Regions from separate parts of the Latilactobacillus parafuchuensis genome, predicted to be linked through region 1. Evidence: a T-box and tRNA genes for the amino acid it is inferred to sense, from the RefSeq annotation. Region 1 holds a T-box; the other holds one or more tRNA genes.
The links. A T-box is a leader RNA that pairs with one kind of tRNA and senses whether it is charged. The one in region 1 lies ahead of pheS (phenylalanine--tRNA ligase subunit alpha), so its partner is inferred to be a tRNA-Phe.
Positions count from the first base shown of each region.

Region 2: it encodes a tRNA-Phe, which carries the amino acid that the T-box ahead of pheS (phenylalanine--tRNA ligase subunit alpha) is inferred to sense. The anticodon was not compared.

Region 1 is NZ_CM143875.1:1,646,646-1,657,576, reverse strand. Features, by position in the region: gene ACVPPQ_RS08185 (YhdH/YhfP family quinone oxidoreductase) at 1-471, shown strand, start outside; gene ACVPPQ_RS08180 (HesB/YadR/YfhF family protein) at 503-802, opposite strand; gene ACVPPQ_RS08175 (response regulator transcription factor) at 814-1,443, opposite strand; gene ACVPPQ_RS08170 (sensor histidine kinase) at 1,436-2,509, opposite strand; gene liaF (cell wall-active antibiotics response protein LiaF) at 2,506-3,264, opposite strand; gene greA (transcription elongation factor GreA) at 3,405-3,878, opposite strand; gene udk (uridine kinase) at 3,913-4,542, opposite strand; gene mltG (endolytic transglycosylase MltG) at 4,624-5,769, opposite strand; gene pheT (phenylalanine--tRNA ligase subunit beta) at 5,854-8,274, opposite strand; gene pheS (phenylalanine--tRNA ligase subunit alpha) at 8,278-9,324, opposite strand; T-box leader at 9,370-9,573, opposite strand; gene ACVPPQ_RS08135 (winged helix-turn-helix transcriptional regulator) at 9,597-9,965, opposite strand; gene ACVPPQ_RS08130 (HD domain-containing protein) at 10,037-10,549, opposite strand; gene ACVPPQ_RS08125 (TrmH family RNA methyltransferase) at 10,664-10,931, opposite strand, start outside.
Region 2 is NZ_CM143875.1:355,822-366,752, forward strand. Features, by position in the region: gene ACVPPQ_RS01955 (C69 family dipeptidase) at 1-7, opposite strand, end outside; tRNA gene ACVPPQ_RS01960 (tRNA-Leu) at 231-314, opposite strand; tRNA gene ACVPPQ_RS01965 (tRNA-Cys) at 350-420, opposite strand; tRNA gene ACVPPQ_RS01970 (tRNA-Gln) at 454-525, opposite strand; tRNA gene ACVPPQ_RS01975 (tRNA-His) at 533-605, opposite strand; tRNA gene ACVPPQ_RS01980 (tRNA-Trp) at 661-731, opposite strand; tRNA gene ACVPPQ_RS01985 (tRNA-Tyr) at 740-820, opposite strand; tRNA gene ACVPPQ_RS01990 (tRNA-Phe) at 826-898, opposite strand; tRNA gene ACVPPQ_RS01995 (tRNA-Asp) at 906-979, opposite strand; tRNA gene ACVPPQ_RS02000 (tRNA-Met) at 983-1,056, opposite strand; tRNA gene ACVPPQ_RS02005 (tRNA-Ser) at 1,066-1,155, opposite strand; tRNA gene ACVPPQ_RS02010 (tRNA-Glu) at 1,187-1,258, opposite strand; tRNA gene ACVPPQ_RS02015 (tRNA-Ser) at 1,267-1,354, opposite strand; tRNA gene ACVPPQ_RS02020 (tRNA-Ile) at 1,368-1,441, opposite strand; tRNA gene ACVPPQ_RS02025 (tRNA-Gly) at 1,448-1,518, opposite strand; tRNA gene ACVPPQ_RS02030 (tRNA-Phe) at 1,534-1,606, opposite strand; tRNA gene ACVPPQ_RS02035 (tRNA-Asp) at 1,614-1,687, opposite strand; tRNA gene ACVPPQ_RS02040 (tRNA-Met) at 1,691-1,764, opposite strand; tRNA gene ACVPPQ_RS02045 (tRNA-Ile) at 1,814-1,887, opposite strand; tRNA gene ACVPPQ_RS02050 (tRNA-Met) at 1,904-1,977, opposite strand; tRNA gene ACVPPQ_RS02055 (tRNA-Pro) at 1,999-2,072, opposite strand; tRNA gene ACVPPQ_RS02060 (tRNA-Arg) at 2,078-2,151, opposite strand; tRNA gene ACVPPQ_RS02065 (tRNA-Leu) at 2,166-2,251, opposite strand; tRNA gene ACVPPQ_RS02070 (tRNA-Gly) at 2,266-2,337, opposite strand; tRNA gene ACVPPQ_RS02075 (tRNA-Thr) at 2,345-2,417, opposite strand; tRNA gene ACVPPQ_RS02080 (tRNA-Leu) at 2,457-2,540, opposite strand; tRNA gene ACVPPQ_RS02085 (tRNA-Lys) at 2,568-2,640, opposite strand; tRNA gene ACVPPQ_RS02090 (tRNA-Val) at 2,643-2,715, opposite strand; rRNA gene rrf (5S ribosomal RNA) at 2,726-2,842, opposite strand; rRNA gene ACVPPQ_RS02100 (23S ribosomal RNA) at 2,933-5,851, opposite strand; tRNA gene ACVPPQ_RS02105 (tRNA-Ala) at 6,019-6,091, opposite strand; tRNA gene ACVPPQ_RS02110 (tRNA-Ile) at 6,121-6,194, opposite strand; rRNA gene ACVPPQ_RS02115 (16S ribosomal RNA) at 6,285-7,856, opposite strand; gene ACVPPQ_RS02120 (hypothetical protein) at 8,248-8,634, opposite strand; gene ACVPPQ_RS02125 (CvfD/Ygs/GSP13 family RNA-binding post-transcriptional regulator) at 8,634-9,011, opposite strand; gene ACVPPQ_RS02130 (peptidylprolyl isomerase) at 9,271-9,855, opposite strand; gene ACVPPQ_RS02135 (NAD(P)/FAD-dependent oxidoreductase) at 10,010-10,931, shown strand, end outside.

The DNA of each region.
Region 1 (10,931 bases):
AAACTTGGTTTTAATCAAATCACGGCGACCACCCGTGATTTAACGCAAAGTACTTATCTCACCCAATTAGGGGCCGCCCACGTGTTAGCGACTGATCAACTGACTGAACAACCAACTAAATTATTAGCGCACCAAACCTATACTGGGGTAATTGATACCTTAGGCGGTTCCGTTTTAGAACACGTCTTACCGCTGATGCACCAAGATGGCGTGATTGCCGCTTGTGGTAACGCGGCTGGTATTCAACTCAACACGAGTGTCCTACCGTTCATCCTCCGTGGCGTCACCCTTTATGGGATTGATTCCGTCTATTACCCACGGAAAGACCGCAAAGAAATTTGGCAACTACTCGCCACTAATTTCAAACCAGTCAATTGGCCAACGACTGAAACAGTGGCCTTCAATCAACTAGCAACGGTGTTCAATGAAGCAGCCCCCCAAACAGCTTCCAGAACTGTCATTCAATATTAATCAGGACATCAAAAAAGCTGACCATTTTTGGTCAGCTTTTTTGCGCTTCAAATTGATAGGCCGGTTCATCTAACGTCTCATCGTAAGCCACGTGTAAATCATAGCCCGCAAAAAACCAATCATCACTATCACTGATAAAATAAGTGACCCCATCGATGATGGCCGTCGTGATTGGCGATTGCACTTCAGCGCGCTCCACACCCAATGAGAAACCATCGTGCACCGTAGTTTGGCCGTACACCTTACCGAAAAAGCGCACTGAATCGCCGTTCGTTAAGCCCAATTCAGATTGAAACCAGTGACTCGCTGTCGGTGTCATTGTGATTTGCATGCCTTTACCCCCTAAGCTAGATGATTCTTAATCGCATAAATCGCGGCTTGCGTGCGATCTTCAACTTGTAATTTGGCTAAGATATTCGAAACATGGGTCTTAACCGTCTTTAACGTAATAAAGAGTTCATCGGCAATTTCTTGATTGCTACGGCCTTTGGCAATCAAACCTAAAACCTCGCGTTCCCGATTGGTTAAATCTTCATATAATTGAACTTCTGATTGATGTGACAAGCGGTTCATCATTTTATTGGTCACTTCCGGTTCCAACACCGATTGCCCCTGCGCCGTTCTACGAATCGTATTCGCAATTTCTTCAGCCGTCGAGGTCTTTAATATGTAACTGGCCGCCCCAGCTTCAATTGCGGGATAGACTTTCTCATCATCAATAAAACTGGTCAAAATAATAATTTTAGCGGCTGGCCATGTTTTTAAAATCGTCTTAGTCGCTTCAATTCCGTCCATTTCGGGCATAACTAAATCCATTAAAATCGCGTCTGGACGTAATGCTAAGGCCTTTTCGACCCCTTCACGGCCATTGACCGCTTGATCCATTACCGTTATATCGGATTGAACGCCTAAATACGTCGCAATCCCTAATCGCACCATTTCATGGTCATCAACAATCAATACATTAATCACTTAAGTTATTCTCCTTTAACAGTGGTACTCGAATTTCAATACTCGTTCCTTGTTGGGGCAAGCTAATAATCTTCGCCGTCCCACCGATACTGTGGCTTCGTTCCGTAATGTTATTTAACCCATAACTGCCCGCTTTTTGAGCGACGGCCGGATCAAATCCCTGACCATCATCGATGACTTTTAATAAGACACTCGGACCGACTTTTTTGAGATAAACTTCAATTTCGTGGGCCTTAGCGTGTCGCAACGTATTCGACAACAATTCTTGCACAATTCTAAACAGATTATCCTCGATTCCACTCGGTAACTGAACGTTATCGATGTCCCACGTAATCTCAATACTAATCTTAGTCTTGAGTTCGTTCAACAATTGAATAATCCCATCGCGTAAACTCTTACCCGCCAGATTAACCGGTCGCAGATGTAATAAGAGCGCTCGCATTTCGGATTGTGCATCGTTTAAGACGCGTTCAACCGTGGTCAAAGATTGCAACAATTGTGGTTGATCAGTCGCCTTTTGGGCAATTTCACTGAGCGCCGATAACATCATCGTCGCTGCAAACAATTGTTGACTGACCGAATCATGCAATTCGCGAGCTAACCGGTGCCGTTCCTGCGCTAAAATTTCTTCTTTGGTTTCACCGACCAGAACAGTCGGTCGATCGCTGTAACTTTGGATTTCATGTTGCAAGCGTATCATTTTTTGACGTAATTGTTCAATGGTTTGCTCAATCGGTTGGACAAAATCCGTCGTGTTCGTCGTCTTATTTTCAAAAATTGGCGATTCATATTGCCCCGACGCCAAATATTGTAGCTGACTTTCGGTATGCGATAACTGTTGGCGCATCAATAAATACACGACCGAAGTGACACTCAGTCCGACCACCACTGCCGCCGCAATGATGTACACTAGCAATGGCACGTAAAACAAGCGAACTGTGACTAACTTCAAGAGCCACTGTTTCTGGTTAACACTATAGAAATACGCAAAAAACAACGCCACTGAAAACAGGAGCGTCAATAAGACAGTCATACCAAAAATAAGACTACGGGCTAATTTACTCATACGAGAATCACCTCAAGGTCACCAATTACCACGTTGGTAATTATTTTGAGATGGCGACTTTCTTCATCATAGTTTTTACTATACAACTGAATTGACTCATTTTTCAAGTTATAACGTTGATTCTCGATGATAACGCTCCCCATCATCGCCGAATGGTCTAAATAAACCCCAGTCCCGACCGGCACTAAAATCCGCGTTTTACCAAAGCCTTTACGAATCACAATATGATTATCGGCTTTCGGTAAAATCGTACTCCCCAAATCAATAATCGTATCCCCGGCAACAACCGCAAAATTAATATCATCCCATTCGAAAATATTATTGCCAATCGTTTGGTTGCCAAACCATTGATGACGCTTGACCTGATCCGACTTAGCGGTCGGTTCTTTAGTATTGACCGGCACAAAATTCTTGCGGTGCCATGGCGCATTATCAAATAATTGATTTAAATTGCGGTTGTTAAATTGACCCACCCGTCGATGATTAAGCGCCAAAAAAACGACCGCATTAATCAATAATAACCACAATGAAAAATTAATGAAGAGCGTCACTAAAATTGAAATCGTCCCAATCATCGTCAACAAAGTTGTTAAAAAGCCGACTTTACGGTTACTCCGACGTTTATTCGCCCAGATTAAACAAACAATCCCGAAGATGATGAAAAAGAGATTGGCGGGATACGAAATAATCTGCCAAATAAATGTGCCAAAAATAATGGCTTCGATAATTAAGAAAATACGCCAGACTATCGGCATCTAAAAAGCTCCCTTCACACTTACTCATTAGTTCTTATTATACTAAGGTTTCAACAAAACCCAATCCGTCTATGGGCTGATTAATCAATCAGCCTCATCAAAAAAGACAACCCGCTGGATTGTCTTTTTTGATAAAACCTTTATTTAACTTCGGTAATAGTGACGTGCATGTCGCCACCCGGTGTTTGAATCACGACTTTGTCGCCGGCTTGTTTGCCAACGATTGCTTGACCAATCGGTGAATCATTTGAAATCTTGCCCGCAAGTGGATCAGATTCAGCCGCCCCAACAATTTGGTACGTTTCTTCTTCACCATCTTCATCGTCGGTGAAAGTCACAGTTCTCCCAACCGCGATAATGCCATCAGCAACACTGTCAGCATCAATCACTTCAGCAAAACGTAACATATTTTCAACTTCTAAAACGCGACTTTCTAACGTGCTCTGTTCATCTTTTGCTGATTCATATTCTGAATTTTCAGATAAATCACCATAGCTACGCGCAATTTTAATCCGGTTAATAACTTCTGGTCGTTTCACCATTTTTAACGTTTCTAGTTCTTCAACTAATTTTGCTTTACCAGCTTCGGTCATTGGATATTTTTTTCCAGCCATATTAGCCACCTCATTTATTTCGTTATTTTTTTAATTAAGCGTGTAAAATCGATTGAATCTTCGTCACTAATAAATCAATCGCAACGCGGTTATTGCCACCTTCAGGCACAATCAAATCCGCATAGCGTTTAGTCGGTTCGATAAATTCATGAAACATCGGTTTAACCGTCTTCAAATACTGCGCCACAATGTCGTCAAAACTCCGGCCGCGGGCTTCCATATCACGACTCATCCGCCGTAATAGTCGGATATCATCATCGGTATCGACGTAGACCTTGATGTCCATTAAATCTCGTAGCCGTGGATCAGCCAATACCAAAATACCTTCTAAAATAATCACATCTTGGGGTTCGACGTACACGACTTCATCCGTTCGGTTATGAATCGTATAATCATAGACCGGTTGTTCAATTGCTTGATGTTGTTTTAATTGCGTGACTTGCGCCAACAATAAATCCGTATCGAATGCATCTGGATGATCATAATTGGTTTGTTGTCGTTCTTCAAACGGTAAGTCTTGATGTTTATAATAAGCATCTTGTGGTAATAACATCACCGAATGATTGGCAAATTTAGTGGCAATGGCTTGGCTAACGGTTGTTTTACCGCTACCTGATCCACCGGTAACCCCGATAATAATTGGTGCTTTCTTTTTACTCGACATGAGACGCTCCTCTATTCTCCACTTCTTTTTGGACAGACAGAAGTCGACCCCGATTGAGGTCGACTTCTACGATTTTATCAGTTAATCTTCAATCGAATTGGTTGTTTGGGTATGTTCATCTAACGTATGTGAATAATAAACTTTCCCAGTCTTGAGATTAGCGACAAAGTATAGATAATTTTGATCGCGATCGGCCGGATTTAAGACCGCCGTTACTGATTGTAAACTTGGTGAATTAAACGGTCCTGGTCCGTAACCCGAATGAACATACAAGTTATACGGTGAATCGACTTGGACATCTTTATTGTACAGATGCGTCTTATGTGTGTTCAACGCGTACATAACCGAAATATCAGATTGAATTGGCATCTCAATGTCTAATCGGTTAAAGAAGACACCGGCAATCTTTTGACGATCGCTTGCAGTCACCCCTTCACGTTCGACTAAGGAAGCCAAGGTCAAGACTTCTTGAACCGTTAACTTCTTGCTCTTAATGGTTGCGTAATAAGGGCGTAAGTTTTGATCCGTTGTTTTGACCATTTCAGTTACAATTTCTTTTAACGTACTGTCTTTATAAACTTCATAAGTAGCTGGGAATAGATACCCCTCTAGATGGTACCGGACATTTTTCTTAGCCATGGTTGACGTTAATAATTCTGGATATTTCTTTTTCAAGCTTGCTAAGAATTGCTTGTCTTTGATTAACTTAATGAAGTCCGCTTTTGAATACTTAGTATTCTTACCAACCGCCGTTGCGATTTCTTCCAGCGTGACCCCTTCTTTAACCAAGACCTTACCGGTCACATCTCGTGGTCGGGTTGGTGTGCCTTCTTTTTGCAAGTTTGAAATAATCTTTTCAAAGCCCATTGATTGTTTCAATACATGATAACCCGCTTGGAAATCCGAAAAATTATGGGTTTTAACGTAGTAATTGAAAACCGTTGCGCTCTTAATTAATTTCTTTTCTTGTAAAATAGCCGCAATTTCCTTATTGGTTGACCCATTCGGAATCTTGACCGTAATTTCAGTTTTAGCCGTTGTATTATAGGGTTTTAATGAGGTTTGGACATACCGATATCCCATTAAACCAATGATCACAACAAGGGCTAGTGCGATCCCAATAATCCAATAAACAATTTTATTGGCCGCTTTTTTCTCAGCCCGTCGTTCTGCATATAATTGTTCTGATGTTTGTTCAACTGGCTCCTTTTGATCAGCTTTCTTCAAAGGATGACCTCCTAATAAAACTTTTAAATACAATCCTTAAGACATTATACCAAAAATTTTATAAATTGCATTAAAGATTCGGTATTAACGTACTTTTGCGTCAAAAGTGGCCACTAAATGGGCAACGACTTTTTCAAATGCAGCATTGACTTCTTCTTCGGTCAACGTCGCGCTTTCATTGAGATACGTCAACGTATACGCCATTGATTTCTCACCGGCTTCAATATGACTCCCTACATAGACATCAAACAATTGAACGGACACCAAATGTTGGCCACCCTTGGCTTGAATCGCTGCCACTAAATCAGCGTTTGTCACCGATTCAGCGACTTGTAGCGCGATATCCCGAGTGATTTCTGGGAATTTAGGCGCTAGTTTAGCAATTAACGTTTGCGCTGGTAAGGCTAGAATTTGCGCAATATCAATTTGGAAAACATAAGTTTCTTTTAAATGATTTGCTTTAGCAATTTGCGGATGAATTTGGCCGACAAAACCGACCAAAATTTCACCAACATAGACTGCGGCTGTTCGGCCTGGGTGCATCTCAGCAAATTCACTCGTCGCAACATAGCGCACATCATCGACTAAATTGTAGCTTGCTAATAAAGCATCAACAACGCCTTTAATCGTATAAAAATCAACCACTTCAGCGGTTACTTGCCATGATTTAACTTGGCGGTTGCCGCTTAACAAGCCAGCGACGTATTCTAATTCATGAGGCCGATCTTGTTCAGCCGTCGTCTTCAAGAAAACCCGACCTTGTTCGTATAACGCTAAATCAGTTTGTTTACGAGCGACATTGTAGGCCGCATCATCCAACAAACCAGTGATTAAATTCATTCTTAAATCCGAATGATCTTGCGTCATTGGCCAATCTAGAACGGTCGCTGTCGCGGGTCGTAACATGAATTGTTGCGCCTTTTCTGGCGTGGTTAACGCGTAACTAATTGCTTGGGTTAAACCAGCGCCTTCTAAGAAATGGCGCGTGTGTCGTAGGGCTTTTTGGGCTGCATTTAACGCCCCAGTTGTCATGGCACCCGTTGGTAACGTACTTGGTAAATTATCGTAACCATATAAACGAGCGACTTCTTCAATCACATCGGCTTCAATTTCGATATCCCAACGACGCGCAGGCACGGTCACGATTAAATGGCCATCCTTATTTGCAACATCAAAACCAAAGCGGTTTAATAACGTAATCATCGTTTCAATCGTTAAATCAGTGCCTAATACATGATTAATCCGTTGGGCGTCAATTTCAACTACTTTAGCTGTGGGTGCCAATTGAGTTGGACTCACAATCCCAGCAGTCGCCTGCCCGTTGCCTAATTCAGCCATCATGGCTGCCGCAGCATCTAACGCCACTTGAACATCGGCTACGTTGACGCCTTTTTCAAAGCGTGATGACGCATCGGATCTTAAATTATGCCGTTGGGCTGTTTTACGCACCGCTGTCCGTTCAAAAATGGCCGCTTCGATAATCACATTCGTCGTTTGCGGTGTGATTTCTGAAGCCAAACCACCCATAACACCCGCTAAAGCGATTGGTTGGTGGCCATCGGTAATCACAATATCTTCAGTGGTTAATTCATGTTCGGCTTCATCTAAAGTCGTTAGTTTTTCACCGGCTTGTGCTAACCGGACTTCAATTTGTTTATCAGTGCCCGTTAGTGTATTGGCATCAAAAGCGTGCAATGGTTGACCGTAAGTCAACATCATATAATTAGTGACATCGACTAAATTGTTAATTGGCCGAATTCCAGCGTGCCATAAACGGGTTTGTAACCAGAGTGGACTGGGTTGAATCGTCACATTTTGAACCATTCGTAATTGATAGCTAGGGGCTAAGGTTGAATCCGCCACTTTAGCGCTAATTTGTGACGCCGTTGTCACGTCACTTTCAGCAACCGTCACGGTTTCAAAATGCGGTTTTATATCTTCAATGGCAGCCACTTCATGGGCCACACCGTGCATCCCCATCGCATCCGCGCGGTTAGCGGTTAGATCTAAATCAATGATTGAATCGGTCATCCCAAGGGCTTCATAGACTTCAGTGCCGGGTTCAATACTTTCTGGGAAAACAAAAATCCCATCGACATAAGCTTTGGGGACAACGCTGTCAGCAAAACCAATTTCTTGGAGGCCACAAATCATGCCCATGGAAGCCACGCCGCGCATCTTACCTTTTTTTATTTTAACGTTATCGGCAATTCGTGAATTTGGTAACGCGACAATCACATCTTGTCCGGCGGCCACGTTCGGCGCGCCACAGACGATCTGGAACGGTTCGTCTTCACCGACATCGACTTGGCAGACGTTTAAATGATCTGAATCTGGATGAGGTTGGCAACTTAAAATATGCCCAACCACAATTTTTTTCAGACCAGCGCTCATTTGGGTCACGCCAGCGACTTCAATCCCTGTCCGGGTAATTTTTTCAGCTAACGCGGTTGGTTCTGTTGTTAAATCTAGATAGTCTTTTAACCAGTTATAAGATACTTTCATGAATTAGCCCTCCTGTGTGAATTGATTTAAGAATCGAACATCATTTAAGTAGAAGTTTCGAATATCATCCACACCATATTTCAACATTGCAAAGCGGTCAATTCCGAGACCAAAGGCAAAACCACCATAAACGTCAGGATCAACACCAGCGGCTTTTAAGACGTTCGGATGGGTCATCCCAGCCCCTAAGACTTCAATCCAGCCGGTTTGTTTGCAGACGTTACAGCCTTGACCATTACAACGGAAACATGAAATATCCACTTCGACAGAGGGTTCCGTAAATGGGAAATAGCTAGGACGGAAACGTAATTGACGATCTTCACCAAAGATGTGGCGAATCGTGTATTCGAGTGTCCCCTTCAAGTCAGCCATCGTAATGTGCTTATCAATCACTTGGCCTTCCATTTGATAAAATTGATGTGAATGGGTCGCATCATCGGTATCGCGACGATAAACCCGACCGGGGCTAATCATGCGAATTGGACCGTTAGCAAAATCATGGCTTTCTAAATCGCGCGCTTCGTTAGGTGACATGTGCGTCCGCATCAACGTATCTTTCGTGATGTAAAACGTGTCTTGCATATCGCGAGCCGGATGATTGGCCGGAATATTGAGCATTTCAAAGTTATGCTTCTCATCTTCAACTTCGTACCCAGCGATGACTTGGTATCCCATCCCAACAAATAAGTCTTCTAAATCATCGATGACTTGGGTTAACACGTGCGGGGTGCCTTTGGTCACTGGTTGACCTGGCAACGTCACGTCCAGTGTTTCATGGGCTAATTGTGCTGACGCCTTCTTAGCTTCTAATTCAGCTTTACGAGCTTCGATGGCTTGCGCTAAATCAACCTTAATTTCATTGGCAAATGCACCAACTTTAGGCCGTTCTTCATTACTAAGATCACGCATCCCCCGTAATACTTCGGTAATCGGACCTTTTTTACCTAATACTTCAACCCGAATTTGATTTAACGCGTCTAGATCAACGACTTTTTGAATCTCTTGCAAACTTTTTTGTTGCAAGGCTTCTAACTGTTCTTTTAATGACATGCTTTGACCTCCTTATTTTTAACAACAAAAAAAGCCCCATCCCTCAAAAGGGACGAAGCTTCGCGGTACCACCCTAGTTTACAGTTATGGTAACTGTACACTCAAAATTGCATAACGGGCAACACCGGACTGATTAGTCAACTCTGAAAGTGAACTTCACCTAACCCCGTTTGAATAACTTCCAGTCAACTGGTTATTCTCCCTGTTAAAACGGCTTAATAGGTTACTCTTTTTCGTCTTTGTTTTAATAATTCTATTTTAGCGTAATTTAATCAATTTCGCAACTCATCTTCTGGGTCACACCACTTATCAGACCACTGGTGGACAGCCGCCATTACGGGTGCTAATTCTTCACCTTTGGCGGTTAAACGGTATTCAATTAATGCCGAATCCGTACTTGTTATTCGGTCAACAACGCCAACCTGTTCGAGTTCCTTTAGTCGTTCGACTAAGACGCGGTCGCTGCATTTTGGGACACTATGCACTAAATTTTTAAACCGTTGAGTTCCGTTTTCTAATAGGACATCTATGATCAGACCATTCCACTTCTTACCTAGAATTGAAAATGTTTTTTCAAATTTAGGACAAAGTTGAAAGGCCTTCTGACAGTCAGAAGTTGCCTTTTCCTTAATCATATCCATTTTTTTCACCTCACACTTATTAATAATAAGTGTACTGAATATTGTTTCAAAAATCAATCTTTTAGCCTAAGCTATTTATTGATTTGTGATGACGCAACTGGTTTAGACCAACGCTTCTTCATCTTTTGCCAAACGGGTGAACAAAATTCAGTAATTGCACAATAATCATCGACCAATGAGACAATGTAACTTTCCCGATAATGCGGTAAACCAACCGTTGCGCCCCACATGTGTTTAACAATGATGTCTTTTTCCAGTGGTGACAACTCAGTTAGCTTCTCCGCATTGCGCAAGGCAATTCGGGGATGCACGTACGCGTGGGTGCCTAAATCAAATTTAGTGTCGCGCCAATCGTAATAGAATAAATCATGCAATAACCCCGCCCGTGCGATTGAACGCGCGTTTAGGTGCCATTTAAGGGCGACTTCGTAGCTCCGGTAAGAGACACTCAAAGAATGTTCCAACCGGTCAGAATGATGATGTTGGGTGTAATTAGCCAACTGTTGCACTTCTGGTTTCTCTAACAAATCGGCAATAATTGCCATGTACGTTTCATCAGTGGACCATTTAGCAGATGTATTCATTCAAAGACTCCTGACATGATTTAAATTAAATTCTGCCCATAGGATAACAGCTTTTACATTAAAAAAGAAGTTAAACGCCTTAAAAAGTTTTGACTATTAGAAAAACTTAACGATTTAGCCTTCGATTAATTTAAACATCAGAATCCCAGCAGCGACTGCCACGTTTAATGATTCGGCATGTCCTGGAATTGGAATGTATAAATTATCATCAGCAGCGAGCAATAGATCAACACTGACACCATTGCCTTCATTGCCTAAAATCAAAGCCAAATTATCAGACTTAGGGACAGCTTGATAGCTAATCGCTGATTGGTTTAATTCAGTGCCGTAAACGGGGACTGATTGATGTTGGAATCGTTTAACCCAGTCCAGTAACTTACCT
Region 2 (10,931 bases), 960 kb from region 1:
TCTTCATCGATACCACTCCTTATCATCCGACCAAAAAGATTGTTCGTGTATAAGCACTATTCTAACACGGAAACCCAAATTTGTTATACTTATTCTTGAATGTTTTTGCACATTAAAGTCATTATAGCCCATGATGCCATTATATTATGTATATATATTCAATTTTAGTTAGAAACCACAAAAAAACTCAGTAATCTTTATGATTACTGAGTTACCGTTATAATAATTAATACCGGTGATCGGGGTCGAACCGATACTTCCGTGAGGAAACGGGATTTTGAATCCCGCGCGTCTGCCAATTCCGCCACACCGGCATATTGATGAACATTTAGTTAGCGCCTAAACGCAAAGGCGGTAACCGGATTTGAACCGGTGATGAAGGTTTTGCAGACCTCTGCCTTACCACTTGGCTATACCGCCATACAAGAACAAATCCTGTTCTAAATTAAAAAATTGGGCTAGCTGGATTCGAACCAGCGCATGACAGGATCAAAACCTGTTGCCTTACCGCTTGGCCATAGCCCAATGAAAGGGCGGTATATGGGAATCGAACCCATGTGTGTCGGATCCACAAACCGATGTGTTAACCACTTCACCAATACCGCCATAACATGTAATATTATACCATATTCTGCATATTCATGCAAGATATCATATAAACAGGGATAGTAGGAATTGAACCCACACTGACGGTTTTGGAGACCGTAGTTCTACCTTTAAACTATATCCCTATAAAAAATGGAGGAGAGTGGATTCGAACCACCGAACCCGAAGGAGCGGATTTACAGTCCGCCGCGTTTAGCCTCTTCGCTACTCCTCCATAAATGGCGCAGGACAGAATCGAACTGCCGACACATGGAGCTTCAATCCATTGCTCTACCAACTGAGCTACTGAGCCATTTAAACGGTCACAACGGGACTCGAACCCGTGATCTCCTGCGTGACAGGCAGGCGTCCTAACCAGCTAGACCATGCGACCAAATTGCGGGAGTAGGGTTTGAACCTACGACCTTCGGGTTATGAGCCCGACGAGCTACCAGACTGCTCCATCCCGCGATAATATAAAGGAGAATGAGAGATTCGAACTCTCGCGTGGTTTGACCCACCTGACGGTTTTCAAGACCGTTCCCTTCAGCCAGACTTGGGTAATTCTCCATAAGCTATAAAAAAGTAATACCTGTTACAATGACCCGTACGGGATTTGAACCCATGATACCGCCGTGAAAGGGCGGTGTCTTAACCACTTGACCAACGGGCCATACAAAACGGAGAAGGAGGGATTTGAACCCTCGCGCCAGTTTCCCGACCTACACCCTTAGCAGGGGCGCCTCTTCAGCCACTTGAGTACTTCTCCAATATTTAGATAATGGGCCTAAATGGACTCGAACCATCGACCTCACGCTTATCAGGCGTGCGCTCTAACCAGCTGAGCTATAGGCCCATGAAAAGCGGGTGACGAGAATCGGACTCGCGACAACAGCTTGGAAGGCTGTGGTTTTACCACTAAACTACACCCGCATATTCATGATGATATGGCGCAGGACAGAATCGAACTGCCGACACATGGAGCTTCAATCCATTGCTCTACCAACTGAGCTACTGAGCCATTTAAACGGTCACAACGGGACTCGAACCCGTGATCTCCTGCGTGACAGGCAGGCGTCCTAACCAGCTAGACCATGCGACCAAATTGCGGGAGTAGGGTTTGAACCTACGACCTTCGGGTTATGAGCCCGACGAGCTACCAGACTGCTCCATCCCGCGATAATATATATAAGATAATACAACTACAAAATCTCACCAAATGTGATGATGGACCTTGTAGGACTCGAACCTACGACCGGACGGTTATGAGCCGTCTGCTCTAACCAACTGAGCTAAAGGTCCAAGCACTTTAAAACAATAGCGGCGAAGGGGATCGAACCCCCGACCTCCCGGGTATGAACCGGACGCTCTAGCCAGCTGAGCTACACCGCCAAAAAATATATATTGTTGCAATCGGGAAAACAGGATTCGAACCTGCGACCCCCTGGTCCCAAACCAGGTGCTCTACCAAGCTGAGCTATTTCCCGTTCTATGCACCCAGTAGGAGTCGAACCTACAACCTTCTGATTCGTAGTCAGACACTCTATCCAGTTGCGCTATGGGTGCATTTTTCATTATGATGCCGAGGACCGGAATCGAACCGGTACGGTAGTCACCTACCGCAGGATTTTAAGTCCTGTGCGTCTGCCAGTTCCGCCACCCCGGCGATATCATAATGAAAGCGGAAGACGAGATTCGAACTCGCGACCCCCACCATGGCAAGGTGATGTTCTACCACTGAACTACTTCCGCATCTTAATGCCGACTAGACGATTCGAACGCCCGACCCTCTGATTACAAATCAGATGCTCTACCAACTGAGCTAAGTCGGCAAAAAAAATTGCTTTCATTAAAAAAACTATTCAATTGTATGCGGGTGAAGGGACTTGAACCCCCACGTCTATATAGACACTAGAACCTAAATCTAGCGCGTCTGCCAATTCCGCCACACCCGCATTTTCTTGGCGTGTAACTTTGGCCGATGAGTCGTGACAGGCTCGAACTGTCGACCCTCTGATTAAAAGTCAGATGCTCTACCAACTGAGCTAACGACTCAATGGAGGTTACAGGGCTCGAACCTGTGACCCTCTGCTTGTAAGGCAGATGCTCTCCCAGCTGAGCTAAACCTCCATCAAATATAGCGTGGCAACGTCCTATCCTCGCAGGTAGTTTCCCACCAACTACTATCGGCGCTAAGAAGCTTAACTTCTGTGTTCGACATGGGAACAGGTGTATCCTTCTTGCTATCGCCACCACACTATTTGTGCTATTCGCACTGAGAAGAACTTCGTTCTCTCAAAACTGCATAATAAGTAATATCATCTCAAAAGCCTAAAACATTGCACCTTTGGTTAAGTCCTCGACCGATTAGTACTAGTCCGCTCCATACATCGCTGTACTTCCACTCCTAGCCTATCTACCTGATCATCTTTCAGGGGTCTTACTTCCATAAAGGAATGGGAAATCTCATCTCGAGGGGGGCTTCACACTTAGATGCTTTCAGCGTTTATCCCTTCCATACATAGCTACCCAGCGATGCTCCTGGCGGAACAACTGGTACACCAGAGGTATGTCCATCCCGGTCCTCTCGTACTAAGGACAGCTCCTCTCAAATTTCCTGCGCCCGCGACGGATAGGGACCGAACTGTCTCACGACGTTCTGAACCCAGCTCGCGTACCGCTTTAATGGGCGAACAGCCCAACCCTTGGGACCGACTACAGCCCCAGGATGCGATGAGCCGACATCGAGGTGCCAAACCTCCCCGTCGATGTGGACTCTTGGGGGAGATAAGCCTGTTATCCCCAGGGTAGCTTTTATCCGTTGAGCGATGGCCCTTCCATACGGAACCACCGGATCACTAAGTCCGACTTTCGTCCCTGCTCGATTTGTCAATCTCACAGTCAAGCTCTCTTATACCTTTACACTCTACGAATGATTTCCAACCATTCTGAGAGAACCTTTGAGCGCCTCCGTTACACTTTAGGAGGCGACCGCCCCAGTCAAACTGCCCACCTGACACTGTCTCCCGTCACGCTAAGTGACGCGGGTTAGAGTGGTCATACAGTTGGGGTAGTATCCCACCAACGCCTCCATCGAAACTAGCGTTCCGATCTCTACGGCTCCTACCTATCCTGTACAAACTATACAAACACTCAATATCAAGCTACAGTAAAGCTCCATGGGGTCTTTCCGTCCTGTCGCGGGTAACCCGCATCTTCACGGGTATTATAATTTCACCGAGTCTCTCGTTGAGACAGTGCCCAAATCATTACGCCTTTCGTGCGGGTCGGAACTTACCCGACAAGGAATTTCGCTACCTTAGGACCGTTATAGTTACGGCCGCCGTTTACTGGGGCTTCAATTCTGGGCTTCGCTTGCGCTAACTCATCCTCTTAACCTTCCAGCACCGGGCAGGCGTCAGCCCCTATACGTCATCTTACGATTTTGCAGAGACCTGTGTTTTTGATAAACAGTTGTTTGGGCCTATTCACTGCGGCTGACCTGACGGTCAGCACCCCTTCTCCCGAAGTTACGGGGTCATTTTGCCGAGTTCCTTAACGAGAGTTCACTCGCTCACCTTAGGATATTCTCCTCGACCACCTGTGTCGGTTTACGGTACGGGTAGTTTATTTCTCACTAGAAGCTTTTCTCGGCAGTGTAACATCAGGAACTTCGCTACTTAATTTCGCTCCCCATCACAACTTGTCCTTAAAGAATCAAGCATTTCACTCAACTCAAGACTCGTTGCTTGGACACACATTTCCAGTCGTGTGCTTTCCTTAGCTTCCTGCGTCCCTCCATCGTTCAAACAAAATAAACTAGTACAGGAATATCAACCTGTTGGCCATCGACTACGCCTCTCGGCCTCGCCTTAGGTCCCGACTAACCCTGGGAGGACGAGCCTTCCCCAGGAAACCTTAGTCATACGGTGGATCAGATTCTCACTGATCTTTCGCTACTCATGCCGGCATTCTCACTTCTAAGCGCTCCACTAGTCCTTACGATCTAGCTTCATTGCCCTTAGAACGCTCTCCTACCGCGGACACTTACGTGTCCACCCACAGTTTCGGTATTATGTTTAGCCCCGGTACATTTTCGGCGCAGCGGCACTCGACTAGTGAGCTATTACGCACTCTTTAAATGGTGGCTGCTTCTGAGCCAACATCCTAGTTGTCTGTGCACCGCCACATCCTTTTCCACTTAACATAAATTTTGGGACCTTAACTGGTGATCTGGGCTGTTTCCCTTTCGACTACGGATCTTATCACTCGCAGTCTGACTCCCGGAACTAAATCAATGGTATTCGGAGTTTATCTGAATTCAGTAACCCAAGACGGGCCCCTAGTCCAAACAGTGCTCTACCTCCATGATCCAATATTCCGAGGCTAGCCCTAAAGCTATTTCGGAGAGAACCAGCTATCTCCAAGTTCGTTTGGAATTTCACCGCTACCCACACCTCATCCCCGCCATTTTCAACTGACGTGGGTTCGGTCCTCCAGTGTGTTTTACCACACCTTCAACCTGGACATGGGTAGGTCACTTGGTTTCGGGTCTACATCTATATACTCACTCGCCCATTTCAGACTCGCTTTCGCTACGGCTCCAGCTTTTCACTTTAACCTCGCATATAAACGTAACTCGCCGGTTCATTCTACAAAAGGCACGCCATCACTCATTAACGAGCTTTGACTAATTGTAGGCACACGGTTTCAGGATCTATTTCACTCCCCTTCCGGGGTGCTTTTCACCTTTCCCTCACGGTACTTGTTCACTATCGGTCACTAGGGAGTATTTAGCCTTGGGAGATGGTCCTCCCGGATTCCGACGGAATTTCACGTGTTCCGCCGTACTCAGGATCCAGAACGGAGGTTAAGTTGTTTAATCTACGTGGTTATCACACTCTTTGACTCAGCTTCCCAGCTGATTCGATTACAACTTAACTTGGTAACTCCAATGTTCTGTCCTACAACCCCAAGAAGCAAGCTTCTTGGTTTGGGCTTTTCCCCGTTCGCTCGCCGCTACTTAGGGAATCGATTTTTCTTTCTCTTCCTGCAGGTACTTAGATGTTTCAGTTCCCCGCGTCTACCTTCATTAAGCTATGTATTCACTTAATGATAATACCCGACTAAAGGTATTGGGTTCCCCCATTCGGAAATCTCCGGATCAAAGCTTACTTACAGCTCCCCGAAGCATATCGGTGTTAGTACCGTCCTTCATCGGCTCCTAGTGCCAAGGCATCCACCGTGCGCCCTTTATAACTTAACCTATCTTTACCTACGGTAAAGGGTTATTATTTGAGTTTAGCGATATGAACTAATTCATACTTCTATTAAAAAACTCTTTAAAACGCAATGTTTTTCTCGGCTTTTAAATCTAATATTACTTATTATCCAGTTTTCAAAGAACAAAGTTTCGATGACTATTGCCATCTATGGAGGATAACGGGATCGAACCGATGACCTCCTGCGTGCAAAGCAGGCGCTCTCCCAGCTGAGCTAATCCCCCGTGTTGTAACTATCTAATTCTTGGTACAATGGGCCTAAATGGACTCGAACCATCGACCTCACGCTTATCAGGCGTGCGCTCTAACCAGCTGAGCTATAGGCCCAAAAAACGTGTTTATTGAGAGTAGACCTCTCAAAACTAAACAAAGTTTCGACGCTAACAAATGTACAAGGTTTTCCGTATTATTCCTTAGAAAGGAGGTGATCCAGCCGCAGGTTCTCCTACGGCTACCTTGTTACGACTTCACCCTAATCATCTGTCCCACCTTAGACGGCTGGCTCCAGAAGGTTACCTCACCGGCTTTGGGTGTTACAAACTCTCATGGTGTGACGGGCGGTGTGTACAAGGCCCGGGAACGTATTCACCGCGGCATGCTGATCCGCGATTACTAGCGATTCCGGCTTCATGTAGGCGAGTTGCAGCCTACAATCCGAACTGAGAATGGTTTTAAGAGATTAGCTTAACCTCGCGGTTTTGCGACTCGTTGTACCATCCATTGTAGCACGTGTGTAGCCCAGGTCATAAGGGGCATGATGATTTGACGTCGTCCCCACCTTCCTCCGGTTTGTCACCGGCAGTCTCACTAGAGTGCCCAACTAAATGCTGGCAACTAGTAATAAGGGTTGCGCTCGTTGCGGGACTTAACCCAACATCTCACGACACGAGCTGACGACAACCATGCACCACCTGTCATTCTGTCCCCGAAGGGAACGTCTTATCTCTAAGATTTTCAGAAGATGTCAAGACCTGGTAAGGTTCTTCGCGTTGCTTCGAATTAAACCACATGCTCCACCGCTTGTGCGGGCCCCCGTCAATTCCTTTGAGTTTCAATCTTGCGATCGTACTCCCCAGGCGGAGTGCTTAATGCGTTAGCTGCGGCACTGAAGGGCGGAAACCCTCCAACACCTAGCACTCATCGTTTACGGCATGGACTACCAGGGTATCTAATCCTGTTTGCTACCCATGCTTTCGAGCCTCAGCGTCAGTTACAGACCAGACAGCCGCCTTCGCCACTGGTGTTCTTCCATATATCTACGCATTTCACCGCTACACATGGAGTTCCACTGTCCTCTTCTGCACTCAAGTTTCCCAGTTTCCGATGCACTTCTTCGGTTGAGCCGAAGGCTTTCACATCAGACTTAAAAAACCGCCTGCGCTCGCTTTACGCCCAATAAATCCGGACAACGCTTGCCACCTACGTATTACCGCGGCTGCTGGCACGTAGTTAGCCGTGGCTTTCTGGTTGGATACCGTCACTACCTGATCAGTTACTATCAGATACATTCTTCTCCAACAACAGAGTTTTACGATCCGAAAACCTTCTTCACTCACGCGGCGTTGCTCCATCAGACTTTCGTCCATTGTGGAAGATTCCCTACTGCTGCCTCCCGTAGGAGTCTGGGCCGTGTCTCAGTCCCAGTGTGGCCGATTACCCTCTCAGGTCGGCTATGCATCACAGTCTTGGTGGGCCTTTACCTCACCAACTAACTAATGCACCGCGGGTCCATCCTAAAGTGATAGCCGAAACCATCTTTCAACCTTGCACCATGCGGTGCTAGGTTTTATGCGGTATTAGCATCTGTTTCCAAATGTTATCCCCCACTTTAGGGCAGGTTACCCACGTGTTACTCACCCGTCCGCCACTCACTCAAATGAGCTTCAATCAGAAGCAAGCTTCTTCAATCAGTTCCAGAGTGCGTTCGACTTGCATGTATTAGGCACGCCGCCAGCGTTCGTCCTGAGCCAGGATCAAACTCTCAATTAAAAGTTTGTAGCTCTTGTTTTTGTTACTTAATTTATTTGCTAGCGAATTGACTTCGCAAATATGTTGTGCCCCGAAGGGCGACCCTACACATTTGATTTGTCGAAACTTTGTTCAGTTTTCAAAGATCTACTGTTGTTGAAACAGCTAGATTAGTATATCATGTTTCCAAAATGCTTGTCAATCCTTTTTTTAAATATTTTTTGAATAAATATTCAACTTATGGATTGCTTATACATTTTTAAAATTGATAACCGTTTGTCTCGCTGACAACATAGACTACTATACCAACATTAGCTTAGACCGTCAAGCAATTATTCATATTTTTTTTAATTAATCTTAAAATAATTTAAAACGCGGACAATATTGAATAGATATACATCAATCGTCCGAATTAATTTAAATGCGGAACACTGGTCACCTCTAATTTATCCAATAATGCCGTGAACTCACTGGGGGTCTTGAATTGGAAACCCGCTTCACTAATTAAAGCCAATTGTTCGGTATAAAATTCAGGCGTATGTTCACTCCATTGGAAAACAAAAAAGGAAACATTCTCAGAATCTAACTTAATATTGGCTAAATTCGTTAATCGCAACTGGTTAACATCAATATTCAGCTTTGCTTGCAACGCAATTAAAACCGCCGCAAGTGGTGTTTGTTGCTCATTTTTTTCAGTGGATAACATTTGAAACGTTTCTTTTGTTTGTGGTTCGACCAAAAAGACGTATTGGCCCGCTTCAGTTTTGTACATGATTGTTCCCGCTACTTTTGCACTCATCAATACTCACCCTTATCTAAATCATCTAATGCCGCTTGCGTCCAATCTGCTAATCGATCTGCGATAGGTTGAAAACCCGTTTGCACTCGCCGGTTGGTCCAATAATGTTTTTTAGCCCGTTGTACTAACAAGTTAGGCTCTGGTGCTAATGCCCGCAAAGACAAACTAACCTTATGTGTATATTCATCAACATCTAAAATAATCACTTTAATTGGTTGGCCTAGCGTAAATTGTTCTTCTAGGTTCTTTACAAAGCCATGCCCACACTCAGAAATGTGAATTAAGCCTTGTACTGTTTCGTCTAATGAAACAAAGACGCCGTAAGGTTGAATCCCAGTCACAACGCCAGTCACTTTTTGTCCAATTCGATAGTCCATACTGTCCTCCACATATTATTATCCTATCTATTTTAAGCCTTATCGATCCTAAAAGGCAAGACTTCTATGTTATCAAAAAAAGGTTATGACATAAGTCGTCGTACTCTGATATTAAACGGACATTATTTTTTGACGCGCGCCAGAACTCATCAATTTCCGTTCAAATCAAAAATGCTGGTTATCCTTAGTTTGGGATAACCAGCATTTCCAACTTGATACTCAATTAATAACCGAGTTCTGTCACAGCTAGTTACTAAATTTAATGTTTGATTGTAATGTGATTGATGACTACTGGTTCAACCGGTTTGTCTTGCATCCCTGTTTCAGTCGCGTTAATTTCATTAACGATTGCCATGCCGCTCATTACTTGACCAAAAACAGTATGTTTAAAGTCTAACCAAGGTGTACCACCCTTTTGATAAGCCGTGATGACTTCTTCAGGATAGCCAGCACCTGATAATTGTGACAACATGTTTTGGTTAATATGTTCATTAGTCACGATGAAGAATTGGCTACCATTCGTGTTAGGACCGGCATTAGCCATTGATAATGCCCCGTTCAAATTGAATACTTCTGGGTTGAATTCATCAGCAAATGCTTGACCCCAGAGACTTTCGCCACCCATCCCAGTCCCAGTTGGATCACCACCTTGAATCATGAAATCATTGATGACCCGATGAAAAACAATCCCGTCATAATAATCTTTTTCAGCTAAACCGATAAAGTTTTCAACGGTTTTAGGGGCTTGTTCTGGGAATAATGCGACTGTAAATTCACCGTGGTTAGTATCAAAAGTTGCCGTTGGACCTGCATAGTTTTCTAAATCTAATTGTGGATATGCCATATTAATCTACCTCCAAGTTTTTAATTCAATTTATATCATAGCGAATTGTGCCTTAAATTACTATTAATATTTATTGCTTTTATTGTGCTTTCCTAATTTCTTTTTAGTATACTAGCTTAGGAAGTCTACTATATAAGAGTAAGGAAGTTATAATATGCTCGATTCAAACCATTTATTTGATATCACCATTATTGGTGGCGGCCCCGTTGGCATCTTTGCCGCCTATTACGCCGGCATGCGTAAAGCCGATGTCCAAATTATTGAAAGTCTCCCAGAATTGGGGGGGCAAGTCGCAACCCTGTATCCGGAAAAACAAATTTTCGACGTCGCTGGTTTCACCGGCATCACCGGTGCCCAACTGACCGCTAATTTAATCGAGCAATTAAACCTGTTCAAACCCACAATTCAACTATCAACTGCCGTCAAAAATATTCAGCCCCAAGCTGATGGCACTTTTATCCTTGAAACCACTAACGGCAAGACGCACACTCGCGGTGTGATTGTCGCCATCGGTAACGGCGCCTTCACTCCACGCAAACTGGCAGTCGACTATAACCCTAATTGGGATAATCATTATGTCCACTATTTCGCCAAACAGATGGACCAATTCAAAGACCAAGTCGTTGCCGTTGCTGGTGGTGGTGATTCCGCGATTGAATGGGCCTTAATGCTCGAAAAAGTCGCAAAGCAAGTCTATTTAGTCCATCGACGTGATCAGTTTCGCGGTTTAGAAAGCAGTGTCGACGCCCTCAAAACCTCATCAATTAAGATTAAAACCCCATTTTTAATTGATGCTTTAACCGAAACTGAGCAACAATTAACGTTAAATCTTAAAAAGATGAAATCAACTGACCAAGAAACCTTGACCGTTGATAAGCTACTCGTCAACTACGGCTTCATCTCCGACACTAAAATTCTACGTGATTGGAACTTAACCTTGGACCACCATCAAGTCAGCGTTAACCAACAGATGGCGACTAACATCCCGAACATCTATGCAATTGGCGACATTGTCACTTATCCTGGTAAAGTTAAACTAATCGCCAGCGGTTTTGGTGAAGCCCCAATTGCAGTCA